One region of the Pseudoxanthomonas sp. 68-E7 genome, then DNA from elsewhere that is predicted to be linked to it. Evidence: riboswitches for the same ligand, from Rfam matches in the RefSeq annotation. Region 1 holds a riboswitch; the other holds the start of a gene.
What was found. A riboswitch is a leader RNA that binds a small molecule or an ion and turns the genes downstream of it on or off. The one in region 1 is predicted to bind glycine.
Positions count from the first base shown of each region.

Region 2: another riboswitch for glycine. It lies ahead of gcvP (aminomethyl-transferring glycine dehydrogenase); the one in region 1 lies ahead of AC3DE2_RS00925 (trimeric intracellular cation channel family protein).

Region 1 covers NZ_JBYMTI010000001.1:190,557-197,573, forward strand. The annotation lists gene AC3DE2_RS00900 (protein-disulfide reductase DsbD family protein) at 1-349, opposite strand, end outside; gene cutA (divalent-cation tolerance protein CutA) at 353-685, opposite strand; gene groES (co-chaperone GroES) at 892-1,182, shown strand; gene groL (chaperonin GroEL) at 1,323-2,963, shown strand; gene AC3DE2_RS00920 (3-deoxy-7-phosphoheptulonate synthase) at 3,304-4,377, shown strand; gene AC3DE2_RS00925 (trimeric intracellular cation channel family protein) at 4,565-5,182, opposite strand; glycine riboswitch at 5,293-5,384, opposite strand; glycine riboswitch at 5,399-5,487, opposite strand; gene AC3DE2_RS00930 (GNAT family N-acetyltransferase) at 5,543-6,049, shown strand; gene AC3DE2_RS00935 (acyltransferase family protein) at 6,424-7,017, opposite strand, start outside.
Region 2 covers NZ_JBYMTI010000006.1:257,482-264,498, forward strand. The annotation lists gene gcvP (aminomethyl-transferring glycine dehydrogenase) at 1-2,263, opposite strand, end outside; glycine riboswitch at 2,316-2,428, opposite strand; gene AC3DE2_RS16045 (VOC family protein) at 2,594-3,052, shown strand; gene AC3DE2_RS16050 (multidrug effflux MFS transporter) at 3,049-4,305, shown strand; gene AC3DE2_RS16055 (hypothetical protein) at 4,327-4,755, shown strand; gene AC3DE2_RS16060 (metal-dependent hydrolase) at 4,808-5,347, opposite strand; gene AC3DE2_RS16065 (M2 family metallopeptidase) at 5,628-7,017, opposite strand, start outside.

The DNA of each region.
Region 1 (7,017 bases):
TGACCGAATCCGCGTCCGCGCCGGCCTGGCCGGGCAGGACCGCGGTCAGGCGGCCGCGGTAGGTCTCCACGTCGCCGAAGAATTCGTCGCGGTAGGCCTTGCCCTTGGGCAGCTGCAACGGTCTGGCGGTGAAGCCGCCGGCACTCACCTCGACCCCGGTCCGGTGCCGGTACAGGTAGTAGCCGTCGGCGATCTTCCAATGCACCTCGATGCGGTCGCGGCTGGGCGCGCTGACGCTGGGGACGAACACCTCATCGACCGGCGGCAGGTCCTGCGGGCGGATCTGGGCCTGCGCGGCGCAGGCGAAGGACAGCAGGCCCAGGGCCAGCAGGCGGGACAACCACGTCATCGGTCAGGGTTCCTCACGGGGCTCGCTGGTCTCCGCCGTCACCCACGCCAGATAGGCGGGCAGGCCGGCGGCGGCTTGGACCGCCAGCAGCTCGGGGAGTTCGTAGGGATGCAGTTCGGCCAGCCGGGCCGCCAGCGCGGGCAGCCGCGCGGCGGTGGTCTTGATGATCAGCTGGACCTCGTCGGTGGTTTCCACCGCGTCCCGCCAGCGGTAGACCGAGGTCATCCCGGGCAGGAGGTTCACGCAGGCCGCCAGCCGCTCGTCCACCAGCGTGCCGGCCAGGCGCCGGGCGCTGTCGGCATCGGGGCAGGTGCAGAAGGCGAGCAGGACGGACATAGGCCAGCGATTATCGCAGACGCCTCCTTGATCCCCGGTCCAAACTTTTTTCCGCGGCCAGCTCTTGAAAGGCTCCGGCCGGGCCCCATTTCCGTGCAATCCCGGTTCGCCGGGGTTTGTTTGCCCGCGTTGCTGGCACTCTCCCTTTCCGAGTGCTAACATCGCCGCCCTTTCCCAGTCCAATCAATCACTTAAAGAGGATTGAAATGAGCAATATCAAGCCGCTGTACGACCGCGTGGTCATCAAGCGTATGGAAGAAGAGAAGCTGTCCGCTGGCGGCATCGTGATTCCGGACTCGGCCACCGAGAAGCCGATCAAGGGTGAAGTCGTCGCCGTCGGCGAAGGCAAGGTCCTGGACAACGGCAACGTGCGCGCCCCGAAGGTCAAGGTCGGCGACAAGGTCCTGTTCGGCAAGTACAGCGGCACCGAAGTGAAGCTGGACGGCACCGACTACCTGGTCGTGAAGGAAGACGACATCTTCGCGATCCTCGGCTGATCGCCGAGGCGGGATTCGGCATTGGAGATTCGGGATTCGGACAAGCGCGACTTCTGCGCTGATCGAATCCCGACCCATTCCGCTCCCCGCCAACCCATCGAATCCCCAATCCCCAATATCGAATCCCGGAGTTAATACCCATGGCTGCAAAGGATATCCGTTTCGGCGAAGACGCCCGTTCGCGCATGGTGCGCGGCGTCAACGTGCTCGCCAACGCCGTCAAGGCCACCCTGGGCCCGAAGGGCCGCAACGTCGTGCTCGAGAAGAGCTTCGGCGCCCCGACCATCACCAAGGACGGCGTCTCCGTCGCCAAGGAAATCGAACTGGCCGACAAGTTCGAGAACATGGGCGCGCAGATGGTCAAGGAAGTCGCTTCCAAGACCTCCGACAACGCCGGTGACGGCACCACCACCGCCACCGTGCTGGCGCAGGCGCTGATCCGCGAAGGTTCCAAGGCGGTCGCCGCCGGCATGAACCCGATGGACCTCAAGCGCGGCATCGACAAGGCCGTGGTCGCCGCCGTGGCCGAGCTGAAGAAGATCAGCAAGCCCACCGCCGACGACAAGGCCATCGCCCAGGTCGGCACCATCTCCGCCAACTCCGACGAGTCGATCGGCAACATCATCGCCGATGCGATGAAGAAGGTCGGCAAGGAAGGCGTGATCACCGTCGAGGAAGGCTCGGGCCTGGACAACGAACTGGACGTCGTCGAAGGCATGCAGTTCGACCGCGGCTACCTGTCGCCGTACTTCGTCAACAACCAGCAGTCGATGACCGCCGACCTGGATGACCCGTTCATCCTGCTGCACGACAAGAAGATCTCCAACGTGCGTGACCTGCTGCCCGTGCTGGAAGGCGTGGCCAAGGCCGGCAAGCCGCTGCTGATCGTCGCCGAGGAAGTGGAAGGCGAAGCGCTGGCCACCTTGGTGGTCAACACCATCCGCGGCATCGTCAAGGTCGTGGCCGTGAAGGCCCCGGGCTTCGGCGACCGTCGCAAGGCGATGCTGGAAGACATGGCCGTGCTGACCGGCGGCACCGTGATCTCCGAGGAAGTGGGCCTGTCGCTGGAGAAGGCCACCATCAAGGATCTGGGCCGCGCCAAGAAGGTGCAGGTCTCGAAGGAGAACAGCACCATCATCGACGGCGCCGGCGACACCGCCGCCATCGAAGCCCGCATCAAGCAGATCAAGGCGCAGATCGAAGAGACCTCTTCGGACTACGACCGCGAGAAGCTGCAGGAGCGCGTGGCCAAACTGGCCGGCGGCGTGGCCGTCATCAAGGTCGGTGCCGCCACCGAAGTCGAGATGAAGGAAAAGAAGGCGCGCGTCGAAGACGCCCTGCACGCCACCCGTGCGGCCGTCGAGGAAGGCGTGGTCCCGGGCGGCGGCGTCGCCCTGATCCGTGCCAAGGCCGCCATCGAAGGCCTGAAGGGCATCAACGAAGACCAGACCCACGGCATCCAGATCGCCCTGCGCGCGATGGAAGCCCCGCTGCGCGAAATCGTCACCAACGCCGGCGAAGAGCCCTCCGTGATCGTCAACAAGGTCAAGGACGGTTCGGGCAACTTCGGCTACAACGCCGCCAACGGCGAGTTCGGCGACATGGTCGAGTTCGGCATCCTGGATCCGACCAAGGTCACCCGCACCGCGCTGCAGAACGCCGCGTCCATCGCCGGCCTGATGATCACCACCGAAGCGATGGTGGCCGAGGCCCCGAAGAAGGACGAGCCGGCGATGCCGCCGGGCGGTGGCATGGGCGGCATGGGCGGCATGGATTTCTGATCCGGCTTTCCACGCGGTACCGCGACACCGGAAAACCCCGCCGCAAGGCGGGGTTTTTCTTTGGGCCACCGCAGGCTGCTCCAGTGGGAAGGGCCGGGTGCTTGCAAATGAAACATTTTGCATCGCGGCAAACCTGTGCTATCAATGCACCCTCATGAACGCAGCCCGCGCCAGCTTTTACTTTTGGTACTACTTTCCGATGCCGCTGGCGGAGGAAGGACTGCGCTCACCCTGACGAAACGTTCAGACGCATTCCCGAAAGCCGCCAGCGAACCTGGCGGCTTTTTTGCTTCCGGGGCTGGCGACATCGAAAACAGACAAACAACCTGGAGATTCCCCGATGGCGCCCCATACCGACGACCTGCGCATCCGCAAGCTGGAACCGCTCACGCCTCCCGCCGAGGTGATCGCGGAACTGCCCTGCGATGAAGCCGTATCCGAAACCGTCACCCGCAGCCGGCAGGCGCTGCACGAGATCCTGCAGGGCCGCGACGACCGCCTGGCGGTGGTGATCGGTCCCTGTTCCATCCACGATCCCATCGCCGCGATGGAGTACGCGCAGCGCCTGCGCCCCTTGCGTGATGCGCTGGGCGGGGAACTGGAAATCGTCATGCGCGTGTATTTCGAGAAGCCGCGCACCACGGTGGGCTGGAAAGGGTTGATCAACGACCCCGGCCTGGACGGCAGCTTCCGCATCAACGAAGGCCTGCGCCTGGCGCGCGGCCTGCTGCGCAACATCAATCGCCTGGGCCTGCCGGCTGGCTGCGAATACCTGGACACCACCTCGCCGCAGTACATCGCCGACCTGGTGGCATGGGGCGCGATCGGCGCACGCACCACCGAGAGCCAGATCCATCGTGAACTCGCCTCCGGCCTGTCGTGCCCGGTCGGCTTCAAGAACGGCACCGACGGCAACGTGAAGATCGCCGCCGACGCGGTCAACGCGGCTTCGCATCCGCATCATTTCCTGGCCGTCACCAAGGAAGGCCGATCGGCCATTGCCGCCACCACCGGCAATCCGGATTGCCACGTGATCCTGCGCGGCGGCAAGGCGCCGAACTACGACGCCGGCAGCGTCGAGGCGGCCAGCCGGGTGCTGGCGAAGGCCGGCCTGGCGCCGCGCCTGATGATCGACGCCAGCCACGCCAACAGCCTGAAGGATCCCGAGAACCAGCCCGCGGTCATCGAGGACATCGCCGCGCAGATCGAGGCCGGCGAGACCCGCATCATCGGCGCCATGATCGAAAGCCATCTGGTCGCCGGCCGCCAGGATCTGGTACCGGGCCAGACGCTGGCCTACGGGCAGAGCATCACTGATGGCTGCATCGGCTGGGATCGTTCGGTCGCGGTGCTGGAACGACTGGCGGCCGCGGTGCGCCGCCGCCGCGAACGCAACGTGTCGCAGGCGGCGTAACGGGAAAAATCGCGGGCCGCAGGAGTGGCCCGGGTGCGAAGGCGATCCGTCTCCCTCTCTCCGGATCGCCGGCGCAGTTCCCGGAGCCGCTCCTGCGTGGTGCGGAGGTCTTCGCCACGGTGATGTCCTTTCCTGCCACCGCGTGTGATTTGCTTGCGCGGCTTATTGGGGAAGGGCTCGCGGCCGGTCAGTGGACTTCGTCGCGGTAGACGAACTTCGGCACGTCCCAGTTGTAGCGGATCGCCATCAGCCGCAGCAGGAAGCCACCGCCCAGGCAGCCCAGCGTGGTGGTGGACTCGTTCACTCCCTCATGCAGCAGGAGCAGATACGCCGCGCCGGTGAGCAGCGACACGCTGGCATACAGTTCCTTGTGGAACAGCAGCGGGATTTCATTGCAGAGCACGTCGCGCAGGACACCGCCGAAGGTGCCGGTGAGCATGCCGGCGATCACCACGATCACCGGCGCGTGCCCGGCCTCGCGCGCGATCGCGCAGCCGATCAGGGTGAAGGCGACCAGGCCCAGCGCATCCAGCCACAGGAAGGCCTGGCGCAGGTGGTGCATCCAGCGGGCGACGAAGGTGGCGACGATGGCTGCGCCAATCGTGTAGCCCAGGTACTCGGGATGCTTGACCCAGCCCAGGGGATAGTGGCCCAGCACGATGTCACGCAGTGAACCGCCGCCGAGCGCGGTGACCGAGGCGATGATGACGACGCCGAACAGATCCATCCGCCGGCGGCCGGCGGACAGCGCGCCGGTCATGGCTTCGGCGGTGATGGCGACGAGGTAGATCAGGGACAGCAACATGTCGGGTATCCGGCAGGAAAGTGGCCGGAACCGGCGTGGGTGCGCACGCGGCAGCCACGCGCCAGGGGCGCGCGGGGCAAGGCGCTCGCATCAAGACCGGAATCCGGTGCCGCTCCCGCTGTCCTTTTGCCTGAGAGTTCGGCGGCGTGGGCCGCTTGCCCCTTCGGCGGGTCATCGAAGACCTCTCTCCAGATCGGCGTGGGTGGACGCAGTGGATGGCTGCCGACGGCAACCGGGCCTGAGCGATTATGGGAGCCTGCGCCTTCGGCGGGAGCCGCGTGGCTCCACTCTCCTGCATCCGGCGCGCACTTTAGCAGAGCCGGATGTGAAAATGCCGGCTCCGTTCGTCCACCTGTCGCCATGATCGCCTACGCCCTGCGCACCGAAACGCCCTCCGACCTGCCCGCCATCCGCGCCCTGATCAGCGAGGCCTTCGCCGGCGCCGAGCACAGCAGCGGCACCGAGGCGGCGATAGTCGACGCCCTGCGCGCGCGCGCCGAACTGAGCCTGGCGCTGCTGGCGGAACAGGGCGGCCGGGTGATCGGACATGTGGCGTTTTCGCCGGTGGTCATCGACGACGGCGCAGCCGGCTGGTACGGACTGGGACCGGTGGCGGTGGCGCCGGATCGACAGGGCGTGGGCGTCGGTGCCGCGCTGATCGAAGCCGGCTTGGCCCGGCTGCGCCAGGCCGGCGCGGGTGGCTGCGTGGTGCTGGGGGATCCCGGTTACTACGCGCGCTTCGGATTCGCGCACGACGCCGCGTTGCGCTACGAAGGCGCGCCGGCCGAATACTTCATGGCGCTGACCTTCGATGGCAGTCGTCCGCAGGGCGCGGTGAGTTACAGCCTGGCGTTCGAGGCTTCCTGACGAAGTCGCCGGCAGGCGCGCGTCCTGCTGCGGTTCGGAAAAATGGCATCCATCCGCGGATGCCGCATCTCCGCCTTCCTTTGCTTCGCCCTTCGGAGAAGGGGGATTGAGGGGATTTGTGCTCAGCCCCAAAAGCAAATCCCCCGTCGCCCGCTGCGCGGACGCCCGCCCTCTTTTTTAAAGGGGGCTAAAAGAGCACTGGAAGTGCTCTGCTTTTCCTCCCCCTTCGAAGAAGGGGGACCGAGGGGGATTTGCTCTCCGCGCCAAAAACAAACCCACCGTCACCTGCCACGCCGGGACCCGCTCCTTTTCACTTTCAACATCCGAATGGCGGGTCAAGAGGGTCATGAAGGACGTCAACCCGCAACAGCGCTTCAGCGGTATTCCAACCCGCGCGGCTTGCGCCGCCCGTTGAGCCAGGCGCCGATGAAGCTGTTGCGTACCAGCAGGTCGTAGCTTGACAGCAGCAGCGCCATCGAAACCAACAAGACCACCAGGAACTCCACGAACCACGGCCATTGCACGCGCGACATCGCCACCTGCATCGCCATCACCACCGGCAGGTGCGCGAAATAGATCCAGTACGAAGCATCGGCCAGGTAGCGGCGAATCCGGCTGTGTCCGGACAGGAAGCGCAGCCCCATGCCAACCAGGGCGAAGCTCCAGCTCCAGCCGGCGATGGAATAGGCCACCGCGTAGGCCAGCGTAACCATGTCCCGGGGCGCGGCGACCAGTTGCGGCGCAAGCCCGATGTGCAGCATGCAGCCGATGGTCGCCACGACCGCAATCGCCAGGTGCAGTGGCCAGTGGCCGGCCCAGCCCCGCAACAGTTGCGGTTGCCGATGCAGCAGCCAACCCAGGCCGAAGGCGCTGCCGAAAGCGATCCACGCCGCCAGGCTGGGATACAACGACTGGTCCGGTGTCGGGATGCCAAACCAGGCGAACCACGAGGCATGCGTGGCCAGCGC
Region 2 (7,017 bases), on a different contig from region 1:
CCGCCGACACCATGCCCACGTCGCCTTCGCCGCCCAGCGTGCGCGGCAGGAACGGTGCCAAGTGCGACTTGACCGCGCACGGGCCCACGCCCGGGCCGCCGCCGCCGTGCGGAATGCAGAAGGTCTTGTGCAGGTTGAGGTGGGAAACGTCCGAACCCCACTTGCCCGGCTTGGCCACGCCGACCAGCGCGTTCATGTTGGCGCCGTCGGTGTACACCTGGCCGCCATGCTGGTGGATGATGTTGCAGATCTCCACCACGTCCTCTTCGAACACGCCGTGGGTGGAGGGGTAGGTCATCATGATCGCGGCCAGGCGATCGCTGTACTTCTCGGCGGCGCGGCGGATGTCCTCGACATCGACGTTGCCGTTGCTGTCGCACTTGGTGACCACCACCTGCATGCCGCACATCTGCGCGCTGGCCGGGTTTGTGCCGTGCGCGGATTCGGGAATCAGGCAGATGTCGCGCTTGGCCTCGCCGCGCGAGCGGTGGTAGGCGCGGATGGCCAGCAGGCCGGCGTACTCGCCCTGCGCGCCGGAGTTGGGCTGCAGGCTGACCGAGTCGTAGCCGGTGCATTCGACCAGCATGGCTTCCAGGCCGTCGATCAGTTCCTTGTAGCCCTGCGCCTGGTCGGCGGGCGCCAGCGGATGCAGGTTGCCGAACTCCGGCCAGGTCACCGGGATCATCTCGGCGGTGGCGTTGAGCTTCATGGTGCAGCTGCCCAGCGGGATCATGGTGCGATCCATCGCCAGATCCTTGTCAGCGAGCGCGCGCATGTAGCGCAGCAGCTCGTGCTCGCTGTGGTGGGTGTTGAACACCGGGTGGGTCAGGAACGCGCTGGTGCGGCGCAGGGCTTCCGGAATCAGCGACGGCGCGGTGGCGTCCAGCGCGTCGATGGTCGGCAGGGAGGCGCCGGGATTGGCGAACACGCTCCACAGCGCTTCCACGTCGGCGCGGGTGGTGGTTTCGTCCAGCGAGATGCACAGCGAGCCGTTGCCGCGCACGCGCAGGTTGATGCGGGCCAGTTTGGCGCGGGCCAGGATCGCCTGGGCGGCGTCGCCGGCGTCGATGCACAGGGTGTCGAACGCACTGGCATGCACGGACGCATGGCCGAGCGAGCGCAGGCCTTCGGCGAGGATGGCGGTCAGGCGGGCCACCCGGCTGGCGATGCGGGTCAGGCCTTCCGGACCGTGGTAGACCGCGTACATCGAGGCCATCACCGCCAGCAGCACCTGCGCGGTGCAGATGTTGGAGGTGGCCTTCTCGCGGCGGATGTGCTGCTCGCGGGTCTGCAGGGTCAGGCGGTAGGCGGGATTGCCGTCGGCGTCCACCGACACGCCGATCAGGCGGCCAGGCATGGAGCGCTTGTAGGCGTCGCGGCAGGCCATGAAGGCCGCGTGCGGGCCGCCGAAGCCGAACGGCACGCCGAAGCGCTGGGTGTTGCCGACCACGATGTCGGCGCCCATTTCGCCCGGGGTCTTGAGCAGGGTCAGCGCCAGCAGATCGGTGGCCATGACGAACAGCGCCTGGTGGCCATGGATGATCTCCGCGTCGCGGCCCCATTCCTCCAGCCAGCCGCTGGAGGCAGGGTACTGCACCAGCACGCCGAAGTAGTCGCCGGCGGCCAGCTTTTCATGGAACGCGTCGGTCGACCGCACGATCTCGACGGTCAGGCCGAGCGGTTCGGCGCGGGTCTGCAGCACTTCGATCGTCTGCGGATGGGTATCGCCGGCGACCAGGAACACGTTGGATTTGGACTTGGCCGAGCGCTTGGCCAGGGTCATCGCCTCGGCGGCGGCGGTGGCTTCGTCCAGCAGCGAGGCGCTGGCGATTTCCATGCCGGTCAGGTCGGTGATCATGGTCTGGAAGTTGATCAGCGCTTCCATGCGGCCCTGCGAGATTTCCGCCTGGTACGGGGTGTAGGCGGTGTACCAGGCCGGGTTCTCCAGGATGTTGCGCAGGATCACCTTGGGGGTGTGGGTGCCGTAGTAGCCCTGGCCGATGAAGCTCCTGAACACCTGGTTCTTGTCGGCGACGGCGCGGATCTTGGCCAGCGCTTCCTCTTCGGTCATCGCGGCGGGCAGGGCCAGCGGCGCGGCGGACTTGATGTTGGCCGGGACGATGGCGTCGGTCATCGCCTCCAGCGAGTCGTGGCCGACCACGCGCAGCATGTGCGCGATTTCGGCATCGTTGGGACCGATGTGGCGGGCGATGAAAGCGTCGTGGTGCTCGAGATCGCGAAGCGAGGACGGAGTCTGGGACATGGGCAGGGGCATCCGGAAAAGGCATGAAGCCGGGCGTGCGAAGTGCGCACGTGGGTGCCCCTCTGTCCTTTTGCCTGAGAGTTTGGAAGCGCCGCGGACGAGGTCGCGGGGTGCTTCGTGCCCCTTCGGCGCCGGCGCGTGGCCGATCTCTCCAGAGTGTTTGCAGCGGCGGTGGTATCGGGCCTGAGCGATTACGGGCGTTTGCGCCTTCGGCAGCGGGTTTCCCCGCTTCTCCCACCTGGTCTTGCGGCGCGGATTATAGCCTGCGGCCGCCCGCACCGTCCCGGTTGGCCTTACCATGTCCGGCTCCCCGCGCCGGCATCCCTGTTCATGAATGCGCCCCCCTTCCGACTGCTGCGCCTGGACCACGTGGTCCTGCGTGTCCGCGACCTGGCGGCCATGCGCGCCTTCTATTGCGGGGTGCTGGGCTGCGCCGTGGAGCGGGACCGGCCGGAGCTGGGCCTGCTGCAACTGCGGGCCGGGGAGTCGCTGATCGACCTGGTCCCGGTGGACGGCAAGCTGGGCCGGCTGGGCGGGGCCGCGCCGGGCGCCGGCGGCCGCAATGTCGATCATCTGTGCCTGCGGGTGGAACCCTTCGATCGCGAGGCGCTGGCGGCCTACCTGCAGGCGGCCGGGGCGAACCTGGGCGAGTTCGGCGAGCGCTATGGTGCCGACGGCATGGGGCCGTCCCAGTACCTGGAGGATCCGGAAGGCAACACGGTCGAGCTGAAGGGGCCGCCGACCTCGCCACCGGTGGATCCGTCCGCCGCCGCCGGGAGCGCGCCATGACCGGCGTCCGCAAGCTGCCGTCCAACCGCCGCCTGGCCCTGTTGCTGGGCGGGCTGGCGATGTTCGGCCCGTTCTCCATCGACACCATCTTCCCCGCGTTCAATGCGATGGGTTCGCAGCTGGGCGTGGACAAGCTGGCGATGCAGCAGGTGATCAGCGTGTACCTGCTGACCTATGCGCTGATGAGCCTGGTGCATGGTCCGCTGTCGGACGCGTTCGGCCGGCGCAAGGTGATCCTGGGCGGCCTGTTCGTGTTCCTGCTGGCCTCGATCGGCTGCGCGCTGTCGCAGGACATGGCCACGCTGCTGCTGTTCCGCGCGTTGCAGGGATTCTCCGCCGGCGTGGGCTTCATCGTCGGCCGCGCGGTGATCCGCGACGTGCTGCACGGCGACGACGCGCAGCGGCTGATGAGCCAGGTGTCGATGATTTTCGGCATCGCCCCGGCGATCGCGCCGATCATCGGCGGCTGGATCCTGGGCTGGAGCGCGTGGCCGGTGATCTTCTGGTTCCTGGCCGGCTTCTCGCTGCTGTTGCTGCTGACGGTGGGCGTGTGGTTGCCGGAGACGCATCCGCCGGAAGTGCGGGTGAAGGTCTCGCCGAAGCACCTGCTGCGCGATTACTTCGCCATCGCCCTGAATCCGCGCTTCCAGCGGCTGGCGCTGGCCGGCTCGCTGAGTTTCGGCGGCATCTTCCTGTACATCGCCTCGGCGCCCATTTTCGTGATGGATCGGCTGGGCCTGAACGAGCAGCAGTTCGCCTGGCTGTTCCTGCCCACCATCGGCGGCATGACCCTGGGCGCGTTCGTGTCCGGGCGCGCGGCCGGACGCATCAGCGGCACCCGGTTGACCCGCATCGGCTTCGCCTGCATGGGCGTGTCGACGATCGCCAACATCGCCTACAACGCGTGGGCCGGCGACGCCATCGGCATTCCGTGGGCGGTGTTGCCGATGTGCCTGTCCGCGTTCGGCGTGGCGCTGATCTTCCCGATCCTCACCCTGGCCATCCTCGACATGTATCCGCGCCAGCGTGGCGCGGCCTCGTCGCTGCAGGCCTTCAGCAACCTGCTGATCAACACCATCATCGCCGGCGTGATCTCGGCGCTGCTGAGCCGTCATGGCCTGTGGCTGGCGCTGGGCGCGGGCGTGCTCACGCTGGGCGGTTGGGTGATGTGGCGTTGGGAAGCCCATGTGAGCAAGCGCGCCGAGGCCTGCCCGAAGGAACCCGCGGCGCTGGAACCCACCGATCAAATCTGAGCTTCAATCAAGGAATCCCCGATGTCCACGAATTCAAAGGCCCGCCGCGACGCCAAGAAGCGCAAGGTGATCAAGGCGCGCAACCTGGCCCGCGCGAACGCGCCGGCGATCGAGCCGCATGCCGAACTGCGCAATCCGCAGGGTGATCTGCTGGCCGGTATCGTGCGCCAGGCCGGCGTGTGGGTGCTGGGCATGGACGGCCGCATCGCCGGCAGTTCCGACAGCGCCGCCGAAGTGCTGGCGATGATCAAGCGCGCCGCCGCGTTGCACGAGGCCAACGGCCAGCCGGTGCGCCTGGTCTATTCGGACGAACTGCGCGACACCGCGGTCATCGAAGCCGCGGCGCAGGGCATGAGCCTGGAAGATTTCGAGAAGAAGCTGGAAGCGGACATGCGCGCCGGCGGCGAAGAGGCCGATGCCGAAGCGGACGCGGCGCCCACCCAGCATTGAAGGATGTCCCCGCAGGAGCGACGTCAGTCGCGACCGGGACGCTCGGGATGCTTCATCGCGACTGACGTCGCTCCCACAGGCGGCGGGGCGCGGCGAGCGTTGCCGTCAGCAGCAGCGCCGGCAGGCCGATCCAGCGGGCCTCGGACAGCAGTACCTCCACGCCGCGCGCGCTGAAGAAGCGGTGTGCGAACGGCGATACTTCGATGACCTGCCACGGTGCGAAGAAACGCTGCTCCGACCACGGCCACAGCAGGGCTACGCCCAGGCCACCGTTGGTCAGCATGTCCAGCAGGGGATGGGACAGGGCGGACAGGCCGACGAAGAGGAAGGCGCCCATCGCCGTCGTGCGCAGCGACCGCCGGAACAGCGCGGCCAATGCGCCCATGACCAGCGCGAACACGATGGAATGGCTGGCGCCGCGATGGCCCAGCGCATCGGCATAGGCGATGCCGAACTTGAACGCGACCACATCCGCATCCGGCAGCATCGCCGCCATCGCGCCGGCCAGCAGCAAGCGCGGTGGAATGCGCCGGCGACCGAGGCCAAGACCGATCGCGGCGGGCACCAGGGCATGGGCGAAGACGGTGGGCATGCGTGATTCCATCAAGGCGGGGCGCCAGCATCGCCGCCGTCCTTGAAGTGACGGTGAAGCAGGGCGGTGGAGGTCGAAATCCTGTCGCGTGATCCGGACATCGCGAACAGGCCATGGGGAGCGCGCGCCGAATCGGCATCCGTCCGGCCGCGCCAGCCGAGTCTGGAATGCCTGGGGCCTGCCCGCAGGCGACGCACTTTCGCCACAACACGGCGTTATCCGACCGCGCAACGAACAAGGCCGGCTTGCGCCGGCCCTGTCCAGTTCCCGCAAGGGGAGGTCAGCCCTTCTTTTTAGCCGGTTCCGCCGGCGCCACGGGTGCGGCCGCGGTGGTCGCGGCCGGCGGTGCCTGCCAACCGCAGGTCTGGCCTTCGTTCTGCTGCTTCAGCCATTCCTGCAGCGGCGCGAAGTATTCCAGCACCGCGCTGGCGTCCATCTTCTCGGTGCCGGTGAGTTCCTTCAGCGTGGCCTGCCACGGCTGGCTGGCGCCCTTTTCCAGCATTGCCCAGAAGCGCTGGCCGGCGACCTTGTTGCCATAGAAGCTGCAGTTGTACAGCGGGCCCTTGTAGCCGGCGGCGTCGCACAGGCCCTTGTAGAACTGGAACTGCAGGATGTGCGAGAGGAAGTAGCGCGTGTACGGCGTGTTGCCCGGCACGTGGTACTTGGCGCCCGGATCGAAGAAGTCCTCGCCGCGCGCGCTCACCGGCGCCACGCCCTGGTAACGCGCCTTCAGATCCCACCAGGCCCGGTTGTAGTCGGCCGGCTTGATCGAACCGTCGAACACGCCCCAGCGCCAGCGATCGATCATCAGGCCGAACGGCATGAAGGAGACCTTGGCGAGGGCCATGCGCATCTGCGCGTTGATCAGCGCGTCGTGGCTCTGCTGCTGATCGCCGACCAGGCCGATGGACTTGAGGTAATCCGGCGTCATCGCCAGCACGATGGTGTCGCCGATGGCCTCGTGGAAGCCGTCATGCGCGCCGTTCTGGAACAGCGGCGGCAGCTTGTTGTAGGCCAGGTAGTAATAGACGTGGCCCAGCTCGTGGTAGATGGTGGTGAAATCTTCCTCGTTGGGCTTGATGCACATCTTGGTGCGCACGTCCGGACCGCCGCCGGGTTCGCCGCCCATGTTCATGTCCCAGGCGCTGGCGTGGCAGACCACGTCGCGGTCCAGCGGTTTGATGAACTGGGTCTTGGACCAGTAGCTCTCAGGCAGCTTGGGCATGCCCAGCGACACGTAGAAATCCTGCGCGCGTTCGGTCATCTGCCTGGCCACCGCCAGCTGCGCGGCGCGTTCGGCCTGGAACTGCTGTTCGGTCGTCGGCGCCGGGCCGGCCTTGCCCAGTTCCTTGACGAAGTCGGCCTGGTACTGCGCCTTCAGCGCCTCGCTGATGTCCAGGCTGCCGGCGTTCTTGTACGGCTGCAGCATGTCCCACAGGTTGCCCCAGTCCTGCTGCCACATGTTGCCGGTCAGGTGCGCCGGCAGCATGCCGTTGACCTGGCCCTTCTCCACGCCATAGGTGGCCTGCAGCTTGGTGCGGGTGTAGCAGTGCAGCTGTTCGTACAGCGGCTTGACCTGGCCCCACAGGCGATCGGTCTCGGCGGCGATTTCCGCCGGGGTCATGTCGTAGCCGCTGCGCCACATTTCGCCGGCGTCGGCGTAACCCAGT